Prochlorococcus marinus str. NATL2A: one gene and its partner. The protein of the gene in region 1 binds, or shares a complex with, the protein of each later gene. Links are inferred from orthologs where the notes say so. Each region holds a gene or a part of one and is shown on either strand. Other genes may lie near its edges.

Region 1 (11,975 bases):
TGGATTTCTTCAATTGATTTCTATCTTCATACCTATTGAGTTTGATTCCTTTACCTTATCGCAAACTATTTGGCTAGCTAATCCCTCTACTAAGCCTGGAATTACTGGGGTTCCATCTGCAATACTTTGAGCCCACCAGTTTTGTATTCTTGCTACTGGAGCTATTCGACCATCTGTCCATATTTTTGAAAAAGATAGGTCAGAGTCAGGTTGGATATTTTTAAGAACGTCTCCTTTGTTTGAGTACCAAAGCCCAAATCCGTGAACATAATCGTTCTGGTTCTCGCTGCTAAGAACAAGAGTTCCATTGCTTCCATAGATTTCCAGACTAAAACCCCTGCTTTGTTTTGTTACTGCAGATAAATTTACTTGGGCTGGAATTAAATTGTTGTTAATGCTTTTTATTTGTAGTTGAGAAATACTTACATCTTCACTTGTCACTTTTTTAATGGTTTTTGATTGTGGACACTCTCTTTCTTCAATTGAAGTTGAATTTATTGCGCTCAAAGAATGAGTAGGACCAATTAGCCAATGAATCATGTCAAAAGCATGGGTTCCCAAGGCTCCCAGTACCCCTCCACCAGAATTTTCATCTGAATACCAATTCCATGGCCTATCTGGATTAGCCCTGCTACTCATTAGCCAATCAAGCTTTACAAAATATGGTTCATCTAGTTTCTTCTCGGTAATTATTCGCTTTGCTTGCATGAATAGCGGAACGGCACGATATTCGTAATCAACAGCTATTTTTAAATTTCTTTTGAGAGCGTTTCTTTGAAGCTCCATCACCTCATAAGCATTTAAACAAGTTGGCTTTTCAAGTAAAAGATGTTTTCCTCCTTTAATTGCCTCTAGTGCAAGCTCGTATCTGGGTGCTGGCGGAGTAGCTATGATTATTCCATCTACTTTGGAATCATTTACTAAATCCTCCCAGGTCTCGTAGGCACGAAGATTGTGCTTATTGCAGGCTTCTTTAAGCCTTTCTGGCCGAGGATGCCACAATCCCACAAGCTCAATATTCTTATTAGATAATGATGCAGGAATATGAACACTTTCACCGAAACCTAGCCCTGCAATTGCTATGCGAATCGGATGATCTGTATTGATCATTCTTTTAAATAATTTATGAGTTTAAACATTTTCGCAGCTATCTGAAATCACATCATCTAATAGTTTATCCCCATTAGGGTCTTCCCATTTTGGGTATAAATTTTTTTTACCATTAACTGAAATATCTTTGAATTTATTAGTCATACAATTGATTTTCATTATATAAATATTCTCCTCTATTTCCTTTGAAGTACTAGGGGCGATTTTTATGTATTTTGTAGTTAGTTCTATTATTCCATTTTCTTCAATATTAATACTATCTCTATCTAAATATTGAACTCCCGTAGGCATTCGACTAACTTCAACCCAATTAGTATTGGCTCCATATACTATATTTGTACTATTGAAAAAAATTAATAATATTAACACTAATATATTCAAGAGTAGATCAAATTTATTTTTTATTTTTTGATTTATTTTAAGCATTAGTTTGTAATTTTACTACTTGTGTCTTATGTAATCGAAGTATCTTTGCCAAAGTTTCTTTAAGTTCTGTTCTTGGTACAATGGTATCTACGAAACCATGATCTTGAAGATATTCTGCTGTTTGAAAATTATCAGGAAGTTTTTCTCTAAGTGTTTGTTCAATTACTCTTCTCCCTGCAAATCCAATAAGTGCTTTGGGTTCTGCAAGTATTAAATCTCCAAGCATTGCAAAACTAGCAGTAACTCCTCCAGTGGTGGGATGTGTAAGTAAAGGCATATAGAGCAACTGTGCATCTCTATGTCGTTCAAGCGCCCCTGAAATTTTTGCCATTTGCATCAGACTTAACATCCCTTCTTGCATTCGCGCACCACCCGAAGCGCAAACAATTAGCAATGGCAGCTTTTCTTTGGTTGAATGTTCGATAAGCCTTGTGATCTTCTCTCCTACAACAGATCCCATTGAGCCACCCATGAATCTGAAGTCCATTACGGCTAGTGCCATAGGAATAGAATTAACTTCGCATGTCCCTGTTAAAACACCATCTTTAAGACCAGTGCCAGCTTGACTTTCTCTTAGCCTGTCTGCGTAAGCTCGTCGATCTTTAAAACCAAGAGGGTCAACTGGAGTTAAATGATTATTGATTGATTTGAATGTATTTGGATCAGAAATTAGTCTTATTCTCTCTTTACTATCTATTCGATTGTGATGCCCACAGTTACTACAAACACTGCAATTATCTATTAAATCTTTTCTATAAACTACTTGTCCGCATTCTGGACATTTTTCCCATAGTCCATCACTTTCTTCAGATTCCTGAGTGACTTTGCCAACAAATTGGCCTTTCCTTCTATCAGCAAACCAGTCGAATAATGACACTGCTATTTTGTGATTGAAATTAATTTAATACCTTGAGTCCCCTTAAAGGGATTACAAAGTTTGAATCTTATCTATAATCCATGAAGAAAATATCCCAATTGATAGAAAAGGCGCAAATGGATACTGTTCAAATGGTATAAATCTTTTAGTAATTTTTCCATGTAAACTATATATAGCTGAAAGTAAAAATGAAATACACAATGACAAAAAGCTGAATTCAATACCAAGCCATATTGTACTAATTGAAGAGAGTTTTATATCACCCAGGCCTAATGAATTTATTCCAAAGATTTTATAGCTTATATAACTTATTGAATACATTATTATGAAGATAATAATCATTGATAAAGAATTATTTGTTATTAAGTCTGTAATATCTATTTTGTCGTTTGACAAGCCTAGACATGCCAAGTAAATAATACCTGATAGGGCAAAGATTATTAATTTACTTTCACTTATTAGCATTGTGTTTATATCTTCTATCGATATAGAAAACAAAATATATAAAAGTATAAAAGTAAACGATATGATAATCACTATTAATTATTTACTTTATCTATCAATAATAGATATTATTAGCTTTGATTGATTGAATTTGTTATCCTGCCGCCTTTTTCTCTTCTATCATTTTATGAATAATAGGTGTAAGAATAAGCTCCATAGCAAATCCCATTTTCCCTCCGTTAACAACAATACTTGTAGGACTTGACATGAAGGAATCGTGAATCATTCCTAATAAGTACTGGAAGTCAATTCCCCATTTTTCTCTTGAACCTTTTCTGAAATGAATAATTACGAAGCTTTCGTCAGGTGTTGGAATGTTTCTGCAGATAAATGGGTTGGACGTATCAATGGTCGGTACTCTCTGGAAGTTAATATCTGTAAGGCTAAATTGCGGACATATGTGATTAATGTAATCAGGCATTCTTCTCAGAATCGTATCTACGATAGTTTCGGCTGAGTATCCCCTTTCTGCGTTATCTCTATGGATTTTTTGTATCCATTCGAGATTGGTAATTGGTACTACACCAACAAGTAAATCAGCGAATGAGGCCACATCATAATCTTTTCCTACTACTCCACCATGTAGTCCCTCGTAAAACAAAAGGTCGGTTCCTGTTGGAATATCTTCCCAGGGAGTGAATTGACCTGGATCTAATTTTGTTCCTAAACGAGTGTTGTGTTCCTCGGCTTCTTCTGGGCTATGTAAATAATATCTTTTCTGACCCCCGCCAGTTTTTCCATATTGACTGAATAGGTCTTCTAATTTGTCGAATAAATTTGCCTCTGGTCCAAAATGAGAAAAGTTTTCACCTCTTGAAAGTGCCTCAGACATTGCCTTTTTCATAGGCATTCTTTCAAAACGGTGATAACTATCTCCTTCAACAACTGCAGGAACAATCTTTTCCCGAGCAAATATATGCTCAAAAGCTCTTTTAACGGTGCTTGTTCCTGCTCCTGATGAACCAGTTACAGCTACTACTGGGTGAAGCTTTGACATCGACGCTTATGTATTGACTTTCATTTTTACAGGTCAACTGACCCTCAAAGTGAAACTATTCGAAGAGTTTTTTAATTTGTGAACTAATTATTTTAATTTTTCCGCCAATAGTTCACCCATTTGAGAGCAACCAACCTGTTTAGTCGTCTGAATGCTCATTAAGTCAGAAGTTCTATAACCGTCATTAAGAATTTCGTTAATTGCATTTTCTAAAAAAGTTGCCGCTTCTGTTTCATTAAGGGCAATTTTTAACATCATTGCAGCAGATAAGAGCATTGCTATTGGATTAGCTATATCTTTTCCTGCGATGTCAGGAGCTGAGCCATGAACAGGTTCAAAGACACCTGGCCCATCAGTGGTTAACGAAGCAGAAGGAAGCATGCCAATTGATCCTGTCAGCATGGCTGCAATGTCGCTAAGAATATCTCCAAATAAATTACCTGTAAGAATCACATCAAATTGGCTTGGATTTCTAACAAGTTGCATTGCTGCATTGTCTACATATTGATGCGTAAGTTCTATATCTTTGTATTTGTTAGACACCAATATTGTTTCCTCTCTCCATAGTTGACTTACATCTAAAACATTAGCTTTATCAACTGAGCAAACTTTTTGATTTCTTTGTTTGGCTAATTTAAAAGCAATTTCTGCTATTCGATTCACTTCCTCGGAGGTGTATGTCATCGTGTTAAATGCCCTTTCTCCTTTATCTGTTTTTATCCTTCCTTTTGGTTCTCCAAAGTAAATACCGCTGGTAAGTTCTCTAACTACTACTAAATCAACTTCTTTAACAAAGTCTTCTTTCAAACTACTTGCTTTTGTTAAGGATGGAATTATTTTTACTGGCCTTATATTTGCAAAAAGATCCAAAGAAGATCGGAGATTGAGTAGGCCTGTCTCAGGCCTTTTCTCTCTAGGTAATTCGTCATACTTTGGGTCTCCTATTGCCGCTAACAAAACAGCATCAGAGTTCTTACATTCTTGAAGAGTTCTATCTGGGAAGGGGATACCATCTGAATCTATTGCTGATCCCCCGAAAGGCATTTCTTTAAATTTGATTTCAAAGCCAAATTTCCTTGAGACTAGGTCAAGGATTTTATGAGTGACGTTTGTTATCTCTGGACCAATTCCATCTCCTGGCAATAATGTTATTTTGTAAGACTTCATTTTGTGTTCTTAATCAAGAAGAAAACTTACCTGGATTTTTTTCGATCTAATTGACGAATAGCTTTTGCTATCTCAGGTAGTTTTTTGAAATTAGCAGAGCATCTCAACCATAATTTATTTGGAATAGCTGGGAAGCCGCTAACAACAGTTCCTGCCTCGATATTTGATACTATTCCTGTTTTAGAACTGGCTATCACTCCATCGCCAATTTTAACTCTATTGCTGATACCAACTTGTCCAGCAAGAATAACTCCGTCTCCAATCTGTGCTCCTCCAGCAATTCCAACTTGAGCAGCCATAGCACATCCTTTACCAGTAGTTACTCCATGACCAATTTGAACTAGGTTATCAATTTTTGTATCTTCACCAATTATTGTCTCTCCTACTGAAGGCCTATCAATCGTTGATCCACTACCAACTTCTACTTTATTTTTTAAAATAACTATTCCCACTTGAGGCATTTTCTTCCATCCATTTGATGTGGGCACGAATCCAAAACCTTCACCACCAATAACAGCATTGGCATTAATTACACACTTGTCACCAAGTTTAGATCCAGAATGAATAACACTATTTGCGTGAATTAAATTTTTGGAACCAATTCTTACATTTCTATATAGAACAACTCCTGCATGAATGATAGTCCCAGCTCCAATTTCTGTATTATCTCCAATATAAGCATTAGCTCCGATTGAAACTCCAAGACCAATTTTTACATTCTGACCGATGACCGCACTTTTATGTATGCCTTCACTTTCCACATTAGAAGGATAAAGAAACTCTAATGTTTCAGCAAAAGCAATCTTGGGCTCTTTAAGTATTATCCAATCAACTGAAATTTTCTTTGCTATTTCAATAATATAAGTATCATTTGCTGGTAATAATAGAGCAGATGCTTTTGAAGTCTCTATGAGATTTCTAAGATTTAATGGACTATTATTGTCTAGAAAACTTATGTCATTATCCTTGGCATTTTCTAAAGAAGCTGCGGTTAAAATAACTGGATTGTTTTTTATTTTAAAGTCAACGACACCAGATTGACCTTTCTTCAGTTTTTCGACAATTTCAATGAATTGCATGATTTGATTTAATTGGGGAAGTGAAAATTACTATTGTTATCTGAGTTATTCACTTGTTAGAACCAGAACATCTCGGTGGATAACTAGAGGAGATCCTGTTGTTTCGGATCTTGAATTAATTCCTATCTTTATAGCATCACTGCTCATTGAGCAAATTCCCTTAGCAAATTCCTCTCCTTCCGTGTTAATAACTTTTACAGGTTGATTAGCAATAAAATCTCCACTAACTTTTTTTACCCCAACTAATAATAGTGAAGCACCTTTGTTTTTGATAGCTTCACTAGCACCATCATCTAAGTGTATTTCTCCGACTGGTTTAATTGCATGTGCCAACCAACTTTTTCTATTCCCGATAGGGTTTGGATTGGGGTGAAAAACAGTTCCTATTTTTTTTCCATCAAGTAATTCGCCTAATATTTTCGGATCTCTGCCATCTGCTAATTGAACTTTTATCCCGCTTTCAGTGGCGATCTTTGCAGCAGTTAATTTTGTTTTTATTCCTCCAGTCCCCCATGAAGTTTGTTCATTTGCTAGTTCTAAATTATTTAATTCTTTTGAATTGTTAATATCTTTGATTGGCTTAGCTTTACTATTGATTTTGGGATCAGAAGAGTAGAGATGATCGATATCAGTTAATAATATTAATTGATCAGCAGATATAGCTGTTGCAACTAATGCAGATAAAGTATCATTATCACCATACTTTAGCTCTTCATCTGAGGTTATATCATTTTCGTTTACGATTGGTATAACATCCCATTCGAGCAACCTTTTTAATGTTTGCGAAGCAGAATTATAACTATTTCTTGATCCTAATTCTGACCTAGTTAATAATATTTGCGCAACTTTATATCCAAAACTGCTCATAGCCTTTTCATACAAAGCCATTAAATGAAGTTGACCTATTGCAGCAGAAGCTTGAAGAGAGATTATTTCTTTAGGTCTTGTCTTGAATCTCATTTGATGACATCCAAGTCCTACAGCACCACTAGAAACCAATATAATTTTATCGCCATTCCTTTGAGCTTTTGATATATAAGAACAATAATCGTTAATTACATCAAAAGTTGTATATTTATCGTTTCCTCTCAAAAGGCTTGTGCCAATCTTTATTACCCAGGTTGTCATAAAATGTCTCCAGTTATAATTCTTGCTAAGTATCTTTCTAAGGATTGAAAATTATTTTTTTCAATTCTTTTTCCATAATAATCTACCGAATCTACCAATATTGTATACATTCCTAATCTATTGCCTACAAGAATATCTGTAAAAACTCTATCTCCAATTATTGCTACTTCATTTGATGAATATGGAATTTTGTCTATTATCTTCTTTAACTTTTTTTTACTTGGTTTGCCACCAGAGCATGTAAATTCTAAATCTAATTCATCAGCAATTAATTTTATTCTGCTTTTAGATGGATTATTGCTGAATAAGTAAATATAAAAGTATTTTTTTGAATTATCAATCCAATTTTTTATGTCACTTGAAAGTACCGGCTTTTTCCCAGAAATTAATGTTCCATCTACATCAAGTATTAGTGCTTTGACGTTTTTCGATGATAAATCATTTATCGAGATCTTTGAAATTTTATCGTTTACCTTCCAATTTGGAATAAGTAATTCTTTAATGTTTATTCTGATAATCCCCTTCCCTCAAGTTCAGCTTCAATTCCTGATTGTATCTTGTCAAACTCTTCACCTTCAACAAGCTTTACTTCTCCATCTTCTAGCTTTCCGACTATGAAGAAAGGGTCAAGAGGAATGTATAGACCATACTCATTACTTTCAACTCTAAAATTGACAAGTAGCTCGTAGGTTTCTGACTCGTCATCAATGTCTTCTTCCTCAATTTCTTCTGGTTCAGGCTCATCTAATTCGCCTGAGACTGTAAGTGTGATAGCTGAGCGAACAAGTCTAAGATCGTGTTCTTGAAGAACAACATCAGCTACTTCAAGTATTGGCTCATTCTTTTCAATTGTTTCTATTAGCTTGGGATCTTGATCGTCAATCAATTGAAATAGAGATACAGGAGTATCTACTGGAGTTAACAGGGCATATTCATTGCCTTCAAGAGGTACTACTTGTTCAAGAAAACACAGGAGATCTGAACCTTGAGAATCTTTAACTAAAAGAGTCGGTACTTGGTCGTTTTTATTTGTTGTTGACATAGTTGAGTTCTTATTAATCTGTGTCTAGTTTTATTTGATTATGTTTTTACATCATATTCAAAATTTAATTTGAGTCATCCAGATCAGGTCCCTCAATAAGCCATTGTTGTAAAAGTATAGCGGCAGCTGCACTATCTATTCTTCCAGTCTTGTCATTTTTTAAAGAGAACTTTTCTTTAGCCTCTACGGTTGAACAATGTTCATTGATAAAAGCCAAAGGAAGTTTTAAACATTTAGCTAATTTAATCCCATATTTTTTACATCGAATAGATTGTTTAGTTTCCATGCCATTCATATCAAGAGGATTACCACAAATGAGCCCTTCAACTCTTCGGTCAAAACATATTTTCTCGAATTCTTTTAGATCTTTTTCAAAGCTATCTCTAAAAATTGCGGGGAGATGAGTTATTGATATTCCAAGTGGATCACAACCTGCAATACCAATCCTTTTATCTCCAATATCAAGACTCAAAACTGAACAGGGTTTTGGCTGAATCATTTGTTATTTTCAATATGAATAGTTGAAGGTAATTCCGGTTGTTGTTGTAAATTGCCTACAAGATTAGTTAATAGTTCAGTTTCGATAGATTTTAATTTATATCCATTTTGTTTTTTCCAAATACTTCTTCCTAGAAGAACTCTCTCCTCTGAAACTTCCCAGTCACTTTTATGTAAAATGTCATTTAATTTATTGTCTTCACTAGTTGTTTCTATATAACAATTACTTTTCCCAGCTTTCATATTATTAATTCTATTTGGAATAGATTGATTTAGTCTTTCATCCCAAGCTAATCCTCTTATTAATTCTAATGAATAATTATTTTGGGGGCAAACAGATGGTATTAACCCAGCGATAATATTATTTTCTTTTGATTTAATTACACCAGTTAATGTATTTCTTTTTTCATAAATATCATGCCACTGCCTATCAAAAATTGACCTAAAGTTAATTGACTCTTTAGCTTGTTCAAGTCTCCATATTTGTTGACTATTCTCTTCATTTAGTTTTTCCCAGGTGAAATTATCTTTATACTCTTTTTTTCTATATTTAATATCTTCTTTTCTATTCCAATATTTTATTATTCTTAGCGGTTGAAAACCAGATTGTCTAATAACAGATAAATTTTGATTATCATTTGTTTTTATAGAAGTTAAAAAACTTTGAGTATTAATATTGCTTTTATAAAGAACTTTTCTTAATAAATTCTGTAATAAGTTATAACGACTGAAGGATATTGATTCTCCTATAAAGTATGGCTCTGATATACACCAACAAGTACCTCTCCGATTTATTGGAGTCGCTAAAATGTATGCAATTATATTATATCTTTCTACTGCTACTAAACATGTTGAGTTCCGAGTAGGAATTAAATTAGTTAAGCTGGACTCTAATGAAGAAAACCATTTTTTGCATAATAGAATTTGAAATATACCAAGGTATTTTGAATTATTGTCAGCTCTAAGCATTGATAAATGCTTGAGCTTAAGTGGCTCAATTGATAAATCCGAAGATAATGAGTCATCATTTTTCATTTAATTATTTTATTATATTTTTAACTTTCATGTGACTATTAACCTGTTTCATCTGATCTGATGAGTACTAGGGGTGTTTGTTGGTTAGCATTACCTGCTGGATTTGATGTTAAAGATCTTTTAATTATTTCAGCATTATCAACATTACTTGTTGATAGAATTTTAACTCTTCCTAAATCATTTACATCTACAACAGCAACATTAACGTTTAGTTTTTTTGCGGCATTAATACAAAAAGTTTTAGTATCTTTAGGCCCTAAAACTATACTTTTGTCATAGGGCGGCGTTGTACCAGTGATGTCATCAATCAATCTTGCTTGTTCACCTGCTAAACGATAAAACATACCCTTAACACCAAATAATTTTAATATTCCTCCAATTAACCATGAAATTATTACGCGTGTTGGACCAGAAATATTTATTAGTGTTTGCATTCCGGCAGCTGTAGCTAAACTACTAGTCGGGTGAAATCCTTTGCAAAGTATCCTTGAAATTAGATTTGATTTTACGTTCCTATAATCTATGTATCTTCCTTGCATTACGGCTAGTGGTGACTCTCCAATTGTAAGAATATCTGTAGGCAAGTAATTTGGTGGCATGTAGGATTCTAATACTCTAATAGGATCATCTAAACTGCCAAGAATATGAGTTCTTATTGGATCTACTAGATTAGTACTAGAAGAATTTGCTTTGGATATATCTAAAGAATTAGGTAATACAAAACCATCGAATCTTTTGAAAGAACCGAATGGTCCGTAATTAACCCATTCTATATCTAGCCACAAACATTTAATCTTATCTATAGCTGTACTTTTAATTTCATATTCAATTTCAATTTCGACAAATATCGATTTTTTCCCTTTTAAAATATATGCAGTCCAATAGTCATTATTTTGATGTTCTTCTTCATCTGTGTGAAGTGGTTTGATTTTTGTCTGAATATTTATTATCTCATTTTTATCTATACCAATTAGCTGAGGATGAACATTAAAAGAAGGAATCATAACTTCCATTCTTTTCTTTGAATTTTTAATTTCAACACGAGTAATATATTTGTGCTTAGAATTGAATATGATTTTTTTAAATTCTTTGGGTTTCAGAACTAATGGCGAATATTGTCTGAAACAATGATTTATTTCAATTAAAAAAAATATGGTTATTATGAAAAAAAGAGAATTTAATAACATTTTTAATGAGAATATTTGATAATTTATTAAAAAATTGTTAGTACTTTTATTACATTTTTAGGTGCCTCTAGGTTTATTATAACCTTCTTTAGAGGGCTCACTATTGTATTCGTTAAAGCTTTTTACTTCTAGATCAAAATCAGGTTTCTTTAGACCTGTAGCTTTAGTTATTGCATCATTAAGTTTATCGAAAGATACCTGACCTTCTTCGTCTAGGAGAACATTGCCTTTTCCGTCAAGTATCACTGTCTGAGGTATCTTCCCATGCCAGTAATAGCCAGGGTCCGTAAAAGTTTTCTGGTCATCATTGTCTAATTCATCGATTGATAGAGGAATTAAATCAACAGATGAGCTCCACAATAACTTAATGCCTGAAACTACAGGGGCAAATTGTTTACTAGTACTACTATCGTCTAGATAGAAAACTAAAACACTTGTTCTTTCGTTCTTTAACGATTCTGATAATGTGCTTTGCGGTGGAACTAATGATCCGTTACCAGCATATATTGGGTAAATATTTCCATCATAGCTATCAGTATCCCTAGCAGAATAAACTGGATTAACAAATAGAAGAAAAAGTATAAGCAGTGAGGAAAATATTCTTAACAAAATCAATGTATGTACTATTTTCTAAATTCTAAAGTCTTAAAGCAAATATAGCTATAGTTATTAATAATTCAATTATCCTTTGGATAAGTTTCTTCCCATACCTTGAGCGATACCTCTACCAATTAATCCTATAGATCTTCCCACAACTTTAGTGAGGATTAGAACTATTAAATCACCTAAGTATTGAATTATTGCCTGTACTTGTGGTGCCAAGGCATCTCTTAATTCTATTATAAATGCTATTTGTCTTTGGGCCCAGTCTAGTTTCTTTAATTCATCATCTCTAGGTTCAAGAGTGATAATTTTTTCAATTTTA
Region 2 (11,930 bases), 220 kb from region 1 along the record:
ACGCATATGTGCTGTTCAATATATATATGTTTTCATTTGAAGACATATATTTAATGCCAAATGTATCGAATTCGCTAAACATTTCCTAAAGAGATATTTGACTGCAAGAATATAAATAAGGACTTTCGAAAGAAAAAGATTAATGACTTCGACAATAACTCGTAAGGAGGATGGTGAAGGTAGCGTTCAGGTAAAACAAGACCCGAAAGCACAAATTCAGGAAGGAGCACTGGTTATTGCTGTTTATGGCAAAGGAGGTATTGGTAAATCAACTACTTCTTCTAATTTGTCTGCCGCATTTTCAAAGCTTGGAAAGAAAGTACTTCAAATTGGTTGTGATCCAAAGCATGACAGCACTTTTACCCTTACGCACAAAATGGTGCCTACCGTTATAGATATTCTTGAAGAAGTAGATTTTCATAGTGAAGAACTAAGACCTGAAGACTTTATGTTTAAAGGTTTCAATGGGGTTATGTGCGTTGAGAGTGGTGGACCACCAGCGGGAACTGGCTGTGGTGGTTATGTCACAGGTCAAACGGTCAAACTATTAAAAGAGCATCATCTTTTAGAAGATACTGATGTAGTTATATTTGATGTTCTTGGTGACGTTGTATGCGGTGGCTTCGCAGCTCCATTGCAACACGCAAATTATTGTCTAATTGTTACCGCAAATGATTTTGATTCTATTTTCGCAATGAATCGCATCGTCGCAGCAATAAACGCTAAAGCAAAAAATTACAAAGTTCGTCTAGGAGGTGTCATAGCGAACCGATCTGCTGAATTAGATCAGATAGAGAAATTCAATGAAAGAACAGGTCTTAAGACCATGGCTCATTTCCGTAACGTAGATGCCATACGCAGATCAAGACTCAAAAAGTGCACAATTTTCGAGATGGATTCGGAAGAGGAAGGCGTAGTGGAAGTACAAAATGAGTATCTTTCATTAGCCCAGAAAATGATAGATAACGTTGAGCCATTAGAGGCAGAACCCTTAAAAGACCGTGAAATATTTGATCTATTGGGCTTTGATTAAAGAGCTAGTTCAAGAATTATTTCAGCCCAACTAATCGCATAGACAATTCCCAAACTTTTCTAGAGGTCACTGGATCAGTGACTCGATCAGACAATTCTTGTGAAAATTGTTGTCTATCCTTGCGTTGTCTATTACCCCAACTCCAATGAACTCCAGAAATAGCAAATTGAGGGTCTGAAACAACTTGGGCGACTCTATCGCCAGCCAGTGCTTCACTTACGAAACCTCCTGTTATTAATTTCTGAAACCATGGAAACAACCACTGAAATAGTTTAGGAGTGTTTCTAAATAATCTAGTATTAGCTACACATCCTGGATATAGAGAACTAAAAAGAATTGGAGAAGAATTAAATCGCCTATGTAATTCTTGGGTTGTAATCATATTGCATAACTTACTGTCTTTATAGGCTTTCCCTGGTTTAAAACGTTTTCCACTAGCCATTGAGATGGGATCGCAAAAACCTTCTTCAAAACCAGATAGATTTCCCAGATCAGCAGGAGCTGGTATTGGTATTTTCCCGCCAAGTTCTTTATTGTTAGCAGTTACTGTTCCTAAGATAACCACTCTAGATGATTCCACCCCCCAAGATCTTCCCTTCCAAACTGGTCTTGAAGACTTACTAAGATTTTCCAATAGCATCTGAATTAATAAAAAGTGCCCAAAATGATTCGTTGCCATTGATATTTCATATCCCTGTGGAGATCTCAAAGGTTTTTTTAAACGCGGAAGATATACAGCAGCATTACAAACCAAAGCATCCAATGGCTTTTCCAAATCTTCTAGAAGACTTTTAGCCCCATTACGTACGCTATCCAAGTCGCCAAGATCAATTTGTATATGTTTAAGTTGTCTTGGACTATTGGTAGGTAATCCAACTGCGGATGCAGACGCTTCAGCTCTCAAAGAACATCTATTAGCAGTAATAACTCTCCACCCCCTCTCAACCAAAGACTTTGTGGCATATAACCCAACTCCTGATGTTGTTCCAGTAATCAATACAGTTCCTGGTGCCGCTTGTACTAGAGCCATATTCCTTAATAAAAACTATCTAAATCAATTTTCAAACACAAATCTAAACCTAAGAGAAGCAAAGTTAATCATCGCCAGATAACTCTGACACTATTTGGAGTAATCCACTGATCTTGCTCCTTAAAAAAACTTTGTTCTCCACCATTAGTAAACATTTCATCAAAACGCAGTCTTAACTTGTGAAGTTTTTTTGATTCTTTTTCTAATAAATATGACAACTCTAGATTTCTATTCACACGTTGATGAGAAGCAAGTCCTAAGTTCACGAGGCTGGTTGCAAACACAATAAATAATCCAAACTTCAAAATTAATCCCACATTGCTATATAAAAGCTCCCGCCTAACTGCTTCTTTCTGGAATTCAGAAACTTGAGTAAAAGCATCGATTTTTTCATTTACAGAAGGATTTCTTTTATTAATTTTTTTTGAACGTTTCCTTCTGAACGGCTCTTCAATTCGTTGAGGTTGTCCCAAAATTAAATTAGAAAGTCCTAATTTTTTTCATGGTAACTTAATTAATAATGGAATCAATTATTTGACTTCTTCCAATGCATTTATAAATTCAAAAGACAATAAATTTGGGGGGTATATAAATAACCTAACTTTTTTATGACGAATAACTAAAAATCAAAATGAACAAACTAGAAGAAGTCCTTTATTTAAACCCTCTTGAATTAAGTGGTCCAGAGCAAATGGCAATTGATCTCTTCCTATTAGAAAAGTCATTAGCTGAAAACAATTTTAATATGGCAGTACGTTTTTATACGTGGGATGGAGACTGGCTATCGATTGGAAAAAATCAAAAAGAACTCCCAAAAAAATGGATTGAACTTTTAAAAAATGAACAGTTAAAAATTGTAAGAAGACCTAGTGGAGGGAAAGCTGTTCTTCATAGCAGAGGACTCACTTACGCTCTTATATGGAAATATCCACCAAGGAATAAAAAAGAATCATATTTAAAGACAACTGAATGGCTAAAAGATGGTATTAAAAAAGCTGGAGTGGATTTATTTTATGGTAATCAGCCTGTGAATATATCCAATAGTAATTGTTTTTCGACTTCAACATTAGCTGACCTAGTTGATCAAGATAAAAACAAACATATTGGAAGTGCTCAGTACTGGAGAAATGGTCACTTACTTCAGCATGGAGAGATCTTAATGGAACCGTCAAAACAGTTATGGCAAAAAGTTTTTAATGCAGATCCACCCAAGATAAAAAATGAAATTAAAGATAAAGATAAAATTATAAATTTTCTAAAAGATTCGTTAGGGAAAACATGGCCTAATTCACAGATATTTACATATACATTAAATCAAAAAGACAAAGAAATAATAAAACGTTTTGCTATAAATAAATTTAAAAAAATAAATAATTATTAATCCTAGATCAAGTCACTTGAATCCATTGATTGTGCAATATTAGGTAAATTTAATCCCAGTGGATAAATATTTTCTTTTCTTGCAATTTTAATTAATTGGTCTGGAAGATTTAATCCGATTTTTTTAAGTACTGCTTTACCTAAATCTACTCTATCTAAAGTTCCAAGAGGAAGACCAGAAAATGATAGTACAAGTAGTCTTCCATCTTTTGTTTTTTCTATTTTTAATATTGCTTTCCATAATGATTCTTTTTCACTAATAGATGGCAATTCATTTATTGGTTGTGAGAATTCATAAAGAAATTTTTTATCCCAGTTTTGTACAGAAATATTCTTCAAGATTTTTTCATTTACATAACCGACCCATCTCCCTTCTCTACACAAAAGGATCCATACTTCATTGGAAAAATTATCTTTATTAAATGAACTATATTTAGATAAAACTTTCACAGGCAAATCATCCTCTAGGACCCTAAATGAACGACTACAAACCTGATTAACATATAATTCAGATAATATCTTTTGTATTTGAATAATTTGGCTCTGTGATTTAGATGAAGAAAAAACAAATAAACCAATAATAGAAAAGCAAATGGAAAGATAGAAGTTGCCCCTAAGCAAACTTAAAATACCAATAAAAATAGCAAGAAAAGAAATTAATCTTGCAGAGCCAATAGCCACTTTAATCCCTGCTCTTTTACTCCCCGTAAAGTACCAAATTAAAGATTTTAATATTACGCCACCATCTAGAGGCATTATCGGAAGTAAATTAAATACACCTATTAAAAGGTTGAGGCTACCAACCTGCTTAAATAAATTAGAGAGAATAAAATTTGATACTGATAAATTATTACTTAATAAAATCATTAAAAAAGCTAATAAAAGACTAACAACAGGACCTGAAATAGCGATTTTCAAACTTCCTTTTGAAGTCGGACATTCCTTTTCAAGACTTGCCATACCTCCAAGAAAAAAAAGTGTTATGTCTCTAACTTTTAGACCCTCTCCAATTGCTACAAAAGAATGAGCCAATTCATGCAATAAAACAGATAAAAACAAAAGAGAAGAGGTAGATGCACCAATCACCCATCCATTCCAAATAGATGCTTGACCATTCAAAAGCGTCTCGAACTGATCTTTAGCTGACAAAGTAAAATACAAGAAAACCAAAAACCAACTTGGATGGATCCTCAAAGGGATACCTCTGATTTTCAAAACTTCCCAACTACCCAAACTTAAATGCCTCCAAGCTCACAATAAAATCCATTTCAATCAATCCTAATAAAAGTTCTGGTAATGATCAGAAAATCTTCTTCTAAAAAGTCAACAGCAATAAAAATTTGTGGCCTAACAAAGACTTCGCAAGCACGATCGATAGCGGAATTAAAAATAAATGCTATTGGCGTTATTGGCGTTAAAAATTCACCTCGTTTTGTACCTGAAGAAGAATGCATGAAAATTTTTAATGAAGTAGAAAAAGTTTCTTCAAGTATTGAGAAAGTATTAGTAATCGCAAATGCAAAATTAGAGGAGGTCAAATGTATAAATAACAGATCAACCCCACCATCAGTAATCCAATTGCATGGGAATGAATCAGTTGATTATTGTCGAGAATTAAAGAATGAATTTCCAGGAATTAAAATATGGAAAGCCTTCAGGTTAAAAGCTATTAATGATTTAGAAAATATAAGTCAATATGAAAAGAATATTGATGCTATTCTCATAGATGCTTGGGATAAAAAATCACTTGGAGGCACTGGGAATAGAGTCCCAATAGAATTACTACTTAATAAAACTTTTAAAGCTCCTTGGATCTTAGCTGGTGGAATATCTGCTGAAATAATTCCTGAAATTTTTTCTAAACTTAGACCTGATGGTATTGATGCATCTAGTCGACTAGAGATATCTCCAGGTATTAAAGACATTAAGAAAGTTGCATCTCTTGTTCGCGAAATAAGAGAACAAGATTAAAAGGCTCCGGCAGATGGCATCAAAGTTACATCCTCGATAATTTGATTAGTTGGTTGACTAGCAAGATGTAAAAGTTCACATGCAACTTGATCAACTGAAAGCATCGAATCTCTATCAAATTGCATCCCAACGCTATCAGAATCCCAAAGAGATGAATTTACCGATCCAAGAGTAAGTGTGCATGCTCGTATTAAATTCTTACGTTCTTCTTCTGCTAAGGATTTGGTAAAACTTGCTAGAGCTGCTTTGGAAACACAATAGGCTCCCCATTGTGGAAAAATATTTCGAGAAGCATGACTACTAACGTTGATAACTAATCCTCCTTTATTTCTCATTAAAGGAACCACCTCAGAGCAAACCTGAAAGATGCTGGTGAGATTCATTTGCATGATCCATTCCCATTTTTCAAGGGGCATTGATAAAAGATCTCCAGTCCAAGCAACTCCAGCATTATTAATTAGAACTGAGGGAATCAAACCATTATTCATTAATTCAACTATTCCCTTAGATATATTTTTAGGATTACTTAGATCAATAGATTTGTAGAAAACCTTAACTTTTTTGTTATCAATTTCTTCTACAAGTCTTGCTAGAGCTTCTTCAGACCTAGCTAGAAGTAGTAAGTCCCATCCAGAATCAGCAAAAGCTTTAGCAGTTGCTCTCCCAATTCCTCTAGAAGCGCCCGTAATTAATACTGTTGACAAGAAAGTTAAAAGCAAACACTAAAACTTTAAACTGAAATTTCACTTTCGATAGACTGAGATTCCAAATATTTTCCCATTTTTCTAAATTTGGAATATCTATTGTTTCTCAATTCATCAGGGGATAAAGCCAACAATTCGGATAAATGCTTCTCAAGGGCATTTTTCAAAGTATCTCCAGCCTGAAGCGGGGCCCAATTATTCCCCCCAGAAGGCTCTTTTAGTACCTCGTCAACAATTCCTAACTTCATAAGATCAGGTCCAGTAATTTTTAATGCTGATGCTGCTTCCGGAGCCTTGCCAGCATCCCTCCATAGAATCGAAGCACAAGCTTCAGGGCTTGCAACTGTGTAAACACTATGTTCAAACATAAGTAACCTGTCTGCGACGCCTATCCCCAATGCGCCACCAGAGCCACCTTCCCCTATTACAGTTGCAATTATTGGAACTTTAAGCCTAAACATTTCTCGTAGATTCACTGCGATTGCCTCTCCTTGTCCTTGTTCTTCTGCTATGAGCCCTGCATAAGCTCCAGGAGTATCTATGAAAGAAATTATTGGAAGATTAAAGCGATCGGCATGGTCCATCAGCCTCAAAGCCTTTCTGTAGCCTCCAGGTTTTGCCATGCCAAAGTTTCTTGCAACATTCTCTTTTGTATCTCTACCTTTTTGTTGTCCAATTAAAAGGACGGATTTTTCACCTATTCGAGCTAACCCTCCTATTAGAGCTTGATCATCAGTTCCGTTCCTGTCTCCATGTAATTCAACCCAATCATCACAAAACATCTGTATGTAATCGAGTGTGCTAGGCCTTTGGGGGTGCCTAGCTACTTGAATCTTCTGAGCTGGAGTAAGTGCATTAAATATTTCTTCTCGCCTTCGTGCTGCAAGTGTTTCTAATTGCAAAAGTTGCTGACTTACATCAACTTCTGAATCTCTTGCTAATTCTCTGATTTGATCAATCTGATTCTCTAATTCAACAAGAGGTTTTTCAAATTCGAGGAGAAAACGTCTAGCCATAAAAAAAAGTAACCAAATGTTCAGACGGTTAATGTCTGAATATTTGATTTCAAACCAACAGCCGAAAACCCGTGCCTTTCAGAAGCCTTGCCGATGAAATCCATCTTTTCCAACGTTATATTATTTCTTCCCCAACTGAAGTTGGTATGACAATTCTCGAATTCAAGAAGCATTGCTTCAGCAAAACAAGCAAACATTTCTCTTTTAGGATTTTCCATCTCAGCCAATTCCATCATGCTCCAACCAATATCTTTGAAAAATTGAACTATTCCTCCTTTTAATACGTGTATTCCAGGTCCTGAAAACTTCTCACCCAAGTTTTTAGGGTATCCACCATCAATCATTAAACAAGGTCTTTTAATTTTAGATGGGTCAATTTCTAAGGTTTTAGGCATGCTTGCAACCCAAATAACAATATCTGCTTCTGGTAAAGCATCATCAAGACTAAGAATTCTTCCTCCTCCAAGTTGAGATTGAAGTTCAAGTAAAGGCTTTTGCTGTCTGGCTACTAAAAGGAGTTCAGAAACACCAGTTCGATTGGAAAGCCACCTACAAACAGCACTGCCAATGTCACCAGTAGCGCCAACAACAGCTACTTTTGATTTACTCAAATCAATTCCTATTCGAGGTGCATTTTGCTCTAGCTGCCTACATATCACCCAAGCTGTATGAGTATTACCAGTGGTAAACCTTTGCCAATCAAGAGTCGTATTTCTAACTTGTTGATTTTGGAGCAAATTAAAATTCTCAAAAATTATTGATGTAAAGCCACCTAGAGCAGTGATACTGATCTCTTTCTTTTGCGCCAACTCCATTGCATTCAAAACCTTTCTTCTTGCAGTTTTGAAGCGACTTAGCATCTCTGGAACAAAGCATGAGTCTATATATGCTCCCTCAATAGTCTTTCCGATCGCACTGACAACTTTCACATTCTCAACCAACTGAGGAGGTGCAGTACACCATACGTCCAAATCCCCTTGAGCGATATGGTCATACCCCAAGCCTAATGCCTTTCGCTTGGCATCTTCAAAACTTGTTGAATGTCCAATTAGACCAAACATTTGGCACCAAGCAAGATCAAAATTGAAACTAAATATTTATCCAAGTTTGAAGATTAGACCACCACGGTCACAAAAAAAAGAATTCCTCAAGAACTTTAAGTTCTTGAGGAATAACGAAAGATGCAAAATATTAAATCCTTATATCACCGCTGCAAGAGCCATTCTTGCAATTTCTCTATTATCAAGACCTATTTCAAGAAGGGAATCTTGATAAGCAATCATAAATTCCTCCATTAACTCTTCTTTATCCATATGAAGGACTTCGGCGTCGTTTGAAACTTCATCGAGCATGGACTTTATAAGAGGCAAGTTTTCCTTATTAGCCCTCATAAGATCTTTCTTAACTGTCTCTAGATTGGCCTTAAGCCATTCTTGACCATAGTTCAAATGCAAGTATTCATCTTGGACAACACCCTCTGTGATTCTTTTGGCGAATGGATCAGCAACACGTATATAAACGTGATATGCGGATATTGCAAAAGATTCAATCAAGATGCATTGAATTAGGAGACAGGTAGTCGTATCTCCTACTTTGAAAGCCTCTAAAAAATTATTATGGAGTTTTGAGAAAAAGGTCTTTGCAAAAGGCATATCAGGCTTTACAGCAAGATTTCTCCCGCAAGCACAAAAACCATTCATATGCTTTTTCTCCATCTTCCCTAGCCTCACAAGCTCATCTGCATGTTCAGGAATCAATTTAGCGAGATCAAGAAAATTAGAATAAGCTTCTTGCTCCCCTTCAATTACAACTGCATTGATTCTGCTGTAAGCATCTTTGTAAGATTCTGAGGTGAAATCTGGAAGAGAGTTAGAACTTAGCTCTTCTTTTTCTACGGTTAAATTGTTGGATGCAAAAGCTTGCATAGATCTATTAGAAATTTGTCAATCTGAGTGATCTTACAGAATTTAATCCAAAACGGTAGTTCAGTTACCACATCTTAACTGCTAGAAACAGGCCTTTCTGACCTAATTGGCGGCCAATCACTCTCCAAAAGGCTTGTAAATAGGGCAATCCAATGATCTACTAGTGCATTTTCTAAAGCGGCACCCAATTCAGAATTTGAAGAACTTGCATCGCCAATAACTCCAGATGAGCTCAAATCTTCTGTCAACCATGCGCACGGTGATGCTCCTTCAAGGCTCCACCCTTTTGGGGTAGTAACTATTTGTTTATCTACATTCTTTATTTCTAAGTAAGAATCATTTCGTACCAAATCTCTAGCCATGTGCAACATAAGACTTGTTTCCGCTAATGCCGCATGAAGTCCCTCCTCAACCTCTTTTTCAGGTAAAAGTTGATCTAATCCTGGGACACCACTCCAAAGGAAACAAGGCAATACAGCTATTGAAGGACATTGAATTCTCAACTGCCTTGAAACCGCCTGGAGCAGACCAATTTGCCCACCATGAGCGTTAAAAAAAACTAATCTATTAAATCCCATAGAGGCTATTTGCTGGCCAACATCAGTAACCATTGAAATCAAAACATCAGCTGATAGGGACAAAGTTCCTGGGAAAGCTTGATGTTCAGGAGAAAAACCAATCGATTGAGATGGCATCATCCATATCGGCATATTTTCTGGCAACCTATTAAGAGTCTTGATTAAAATATTTTCAGCAAAAAAAGTATCAGTAATCAAAGGTAAATGTGGTCCATGTTGTTCACATGCACCAAAGGGCCAAACCAATGTAGATCCATTCTCTGAAGCGGCTTTAGAGGCCTCAGGCCATGTCAAATGCTCAAATCGGCGAGTTTGAAAAATGATAGAAATCTCCTAATAATTAAAAAACAACTTACCCTTGGCTGTAAGAATGTTTCACTTATTACCAAGGGTATTATGGCCGGGTCAGATCCTCAGCCTAAAAAAGCAACTCCCCAAAGGCCGGCAATAAATGCACCTCGCAAGCCATTGCAGGTTATGCATATCAGTCGAAAGCCTGAAGAAGAAATAATCAATGAAGAATCATCTGAGAAAGAATTCTCCGAGCAACCTAAGGATAGAAGATTTGCTGAAAAGGTTCTAGCTCCAAAAGAAATTTCTTACTTAAAGAAAGCACCTGAACAACAAAATTCAATCGGGAAAGACTCTAGCGATGATTTCCAGTCAGAGACAATGGAAGATCTTCTAAGATCTGAGAATAATACTAACTATAAAAATAATATTGAAGCCTTCGATGATCAAAATATTTTTGAACAAAAAAGTAGAACAGTTGATGAATTTGATTTTGATGAAGACGAATTCTTAGCAGCCTTAGAAGAAAACCAACCAATCGGGACAACTGGAGAAATTGCAAAAGGTTCAGTTATTGCAGTTGAAAGTGATGGTATTTATGTAGACATAGGGGGTAAAGCTCCTGGATTCATGCCGAAAAATGAATGTGGTCTAGGTGTAATTACAAATTTAAAAGAGCGTTTCCCAAAAGGGTTAAAAGTCGAAGTTCTTGTTACTAGAGAACAAAATGCAGATGGGATGGTAACAATCAGTTGTAGGGCGTTAGAACTAAGAAAAAGCTGGGACAAAGTTCAAAATCTTGCAAAAGAAGGAAAAGTTATTCGAGTTAAAATAAATGGTTTTAACCGTGGGGGTGTTACTTGCGACTTCGAAGGTTTAAGAGGTTTTATTCCTAGATCTCAGCTTGAAGATGGAGAAAATCATCAATCTCTTGTTTCAAAAACAATTAGTACTGCTTTTTTAGAGGTAAATCCAGAGAGGCGAAAACTTGTTCTCTCCGAAAAGAAAGCTGCAATTGCTTCAAGATTTTCAGAATTAGAAATTGGACAACTAATCGAGGGCGAAATCTTAACAATAAAACCTTATGGTTTTTTTGTTGATTTGAGGGGTGTAAGTGGATTGTTGCATCATTCAATGGTAACTAATGGAAGCATGAGAAGCCTTAGAGAAGTTTTTCAACCAGGTGAATCCATCAAAGCTTTGATAACTGATTTAGATCCCTCTAGAGGACGAATTGGATTAAATACAGCTCTTTTAGAGGGCCCTCCAGGAGAACTTATTACTGATAAGACAAAAGTTATGGAAGAGGCAAATGAGAGAGCGATTAAAGCGCGAAATAGCTTGAATAAAGAAAAAGTTGATCCTCAAAAGGAAAAGGAAGACATCAACTTATCCTCATAACTTTACATTGAAGAAAAAAAATTGTGATTGCATCAAAAAAACCTAATTTAAAAAAAACAGACTGGGAAATAGATTTTTATTCCCGCCCAATAATTGATGAAAATGGAAAAAAAAGATGGGAATTATTAATTACATCTACAAATAATTTCAAAGACAAGAAAACATTTAAATGGGAAAAGATATGTCCAGCATCAAGTGTTAATTCAATTTGGTTAAAAGATGCATTTGATGAAGCCATTGATGAAGCTTATTTACAAGGTTGGGATAAACCATCAGTTATTCGATGTTGGCGATCCTCTATGAAAACAATGATAAAACGTGCAGCAGATCAAATAGGAATTGAACTTATTTCTAGCAGAAGAACATATTCATTATTGGAGTGGCTTATTGAAAGAGAAAGGAGTTTCTATCCTCAGCAAAAAGGGTATACCGGCGTTAATCTTGCTCCTCCTTCAAACCCAATTACAAACCAAGCCATCCCTTTACCAGAGGAAGTAAGAGGTGAATCATGGAGCTTTGCTTCCTTATCTCTAAATACACTTAGAGAGGCTGATGAATGGGAAATAGAGTTTTCTAATTTAATTCCCATAAAAGATTCAAT

The links.
Region 2: the proteins of accD (region 1) and PMN2A_RS02790 are in contact, whole or in part, in a solved structure (PDB 8UXZ), measured with the Escherichia coli proteins. The link is inferred for Prochlorococcus marinus str. NATL2A from one-to-one orthologs.

Annotation. Positions count from the first base shown.
Region 1 is NC_007335.2:742,908-754,882, forward strand. The notes cover bases 472-3,459. They hold accD (acetyl-CoA carboxylase, carboxyltransferase subunit beta), read right to left. Parts: upstream 2,414-3,459; coding sequence 1,529-2,413; downstream 472-1,528. Other genes in these bases: PMN2A_RS03890 (Gfo/Idh/MocA family protein), read right to left, coding at 472-1,110; PMN2A_RS03895 (hypothetical protein), read right to left, coding at 1,132-1,536; PMN2A_RS03905 (prepilin peptidase), read right to left, coding at 2,465-2,950; PMN2A_RS03910 (phosphoribulokinase), read right to left, coding at 3,012-3,459. Also shown: more of PMN2A_RS03890, read right to left, coding at 10-471; more of PMN2A_RS03910, read right to left, coding at 3,460-3,914; leuB (3-isopropylmalate dehydrogenase), read right to left, coding at 4,002-5,081; lpxD (UDP-3-O-(3-hydroxymyristoyl)glucosamine N-acyltransferase), read right to left, coding at 5,108-6,160; proB (glutamate 5-kinase), read right to left, coding at 6,206-7,288; PMN2A_RS11085 (YqeG family HAD IIIA-type phosphatase), read right to left, coding at 7,285-7,806; PMN2A_RS03935 (DUF3727 domain-containing protein), read right to left, coding at 7,794-8,330; Holliday junction resolvase RuvX, read right to left, coding at 8,395-8,829; PMN2A_RS03945 (hypothetical protein), read right to left, coding at 8,826-9,863; PMN2A_RS03950 (hypothetical protein), read right to left, coding at 9,902-10,867; PMN2A_RS03955 (thylakoid membrane photosystem I accumulation factor), read right to left, coding at 11,108-11,665; PMN2A_RS03960 (DUF3685 domain-containing protein), read right to left, coding at 11,732-11,975.
Region 2 is NC_007335.2:519,349-531,278, reverse strand. The notes cover bases 5,140-8,082. They hold PMN2A_RS02790 (acetyl-CoA carboxylase carboxyltransferase subunit alpha), read right to left. Parts: upstream 7,135-8,082; coding sequence 6,145-7,134; downstream 5,140-6,144. Other genes in these bases: PMN2A_RS02785 (long-chain acyl-[acyl-carrier-protein] reductase), read right to left, coding at 7,155-8,082; PMN2A_RS02795 (SDR family oxidoreductase), read right to left, coding at 5,411-6,118; PMN2A_RS02800 (phosphoribosylanthranilate isomerase), read left to right, coding at 5,140-5,414. Also shown: bchL (ferredoxin:protochlorophyllide reductase (ATP-dependent) iron-sulfur ATP-binding protein), read left to right, coding at 143-1,033; PMN2A_RS02820 (protochlorophyllide reductase), read right to left, coding at 1,050-2,063; PMN2A_RS02815 (hypothetical protein), read right to left, coding at 2,132-2,536; PMN2A_RS02810 (lipoate--protein ligase family protein), read left to right, coding at 2,695-3,444; PMN2A_RS02805 (site-2 protease family protein), read right to left, coding at 3,447-4,676; more of PMN2A_RS02800, read left to right, coding at 4,740-5,139; more of PMN2A_RS02785, read right to left, coding at 8,083-8,195; PMN2A_RS02780 (aldehyde oxygenase (deformylating)), read right to left, coding at 8,334-9,059; PMN2A_RS02775 (creatininase family protein), read right to left, coding at 9,134-9,931; PMN2A_RS02770 (S1 RNA-binding domain-containing protein), read left to right, coding at 10,034-11,329; PMN2A_RS02765 (Tab2/Atab2 family RNA-binding protein), read left to right, coding at 11,353-11,930. UniProt on the Escherichia coli protein: Component of the acetyl coenzyme A carboxylase (ACC) complex. First, biotin carboxylase catalyzes the carboxylation of biotin on its carrier protein (BCCP) and then the CO(2) group is transferred by the carboxyltransferase to acetyl-CoA to form malonyl-CoA.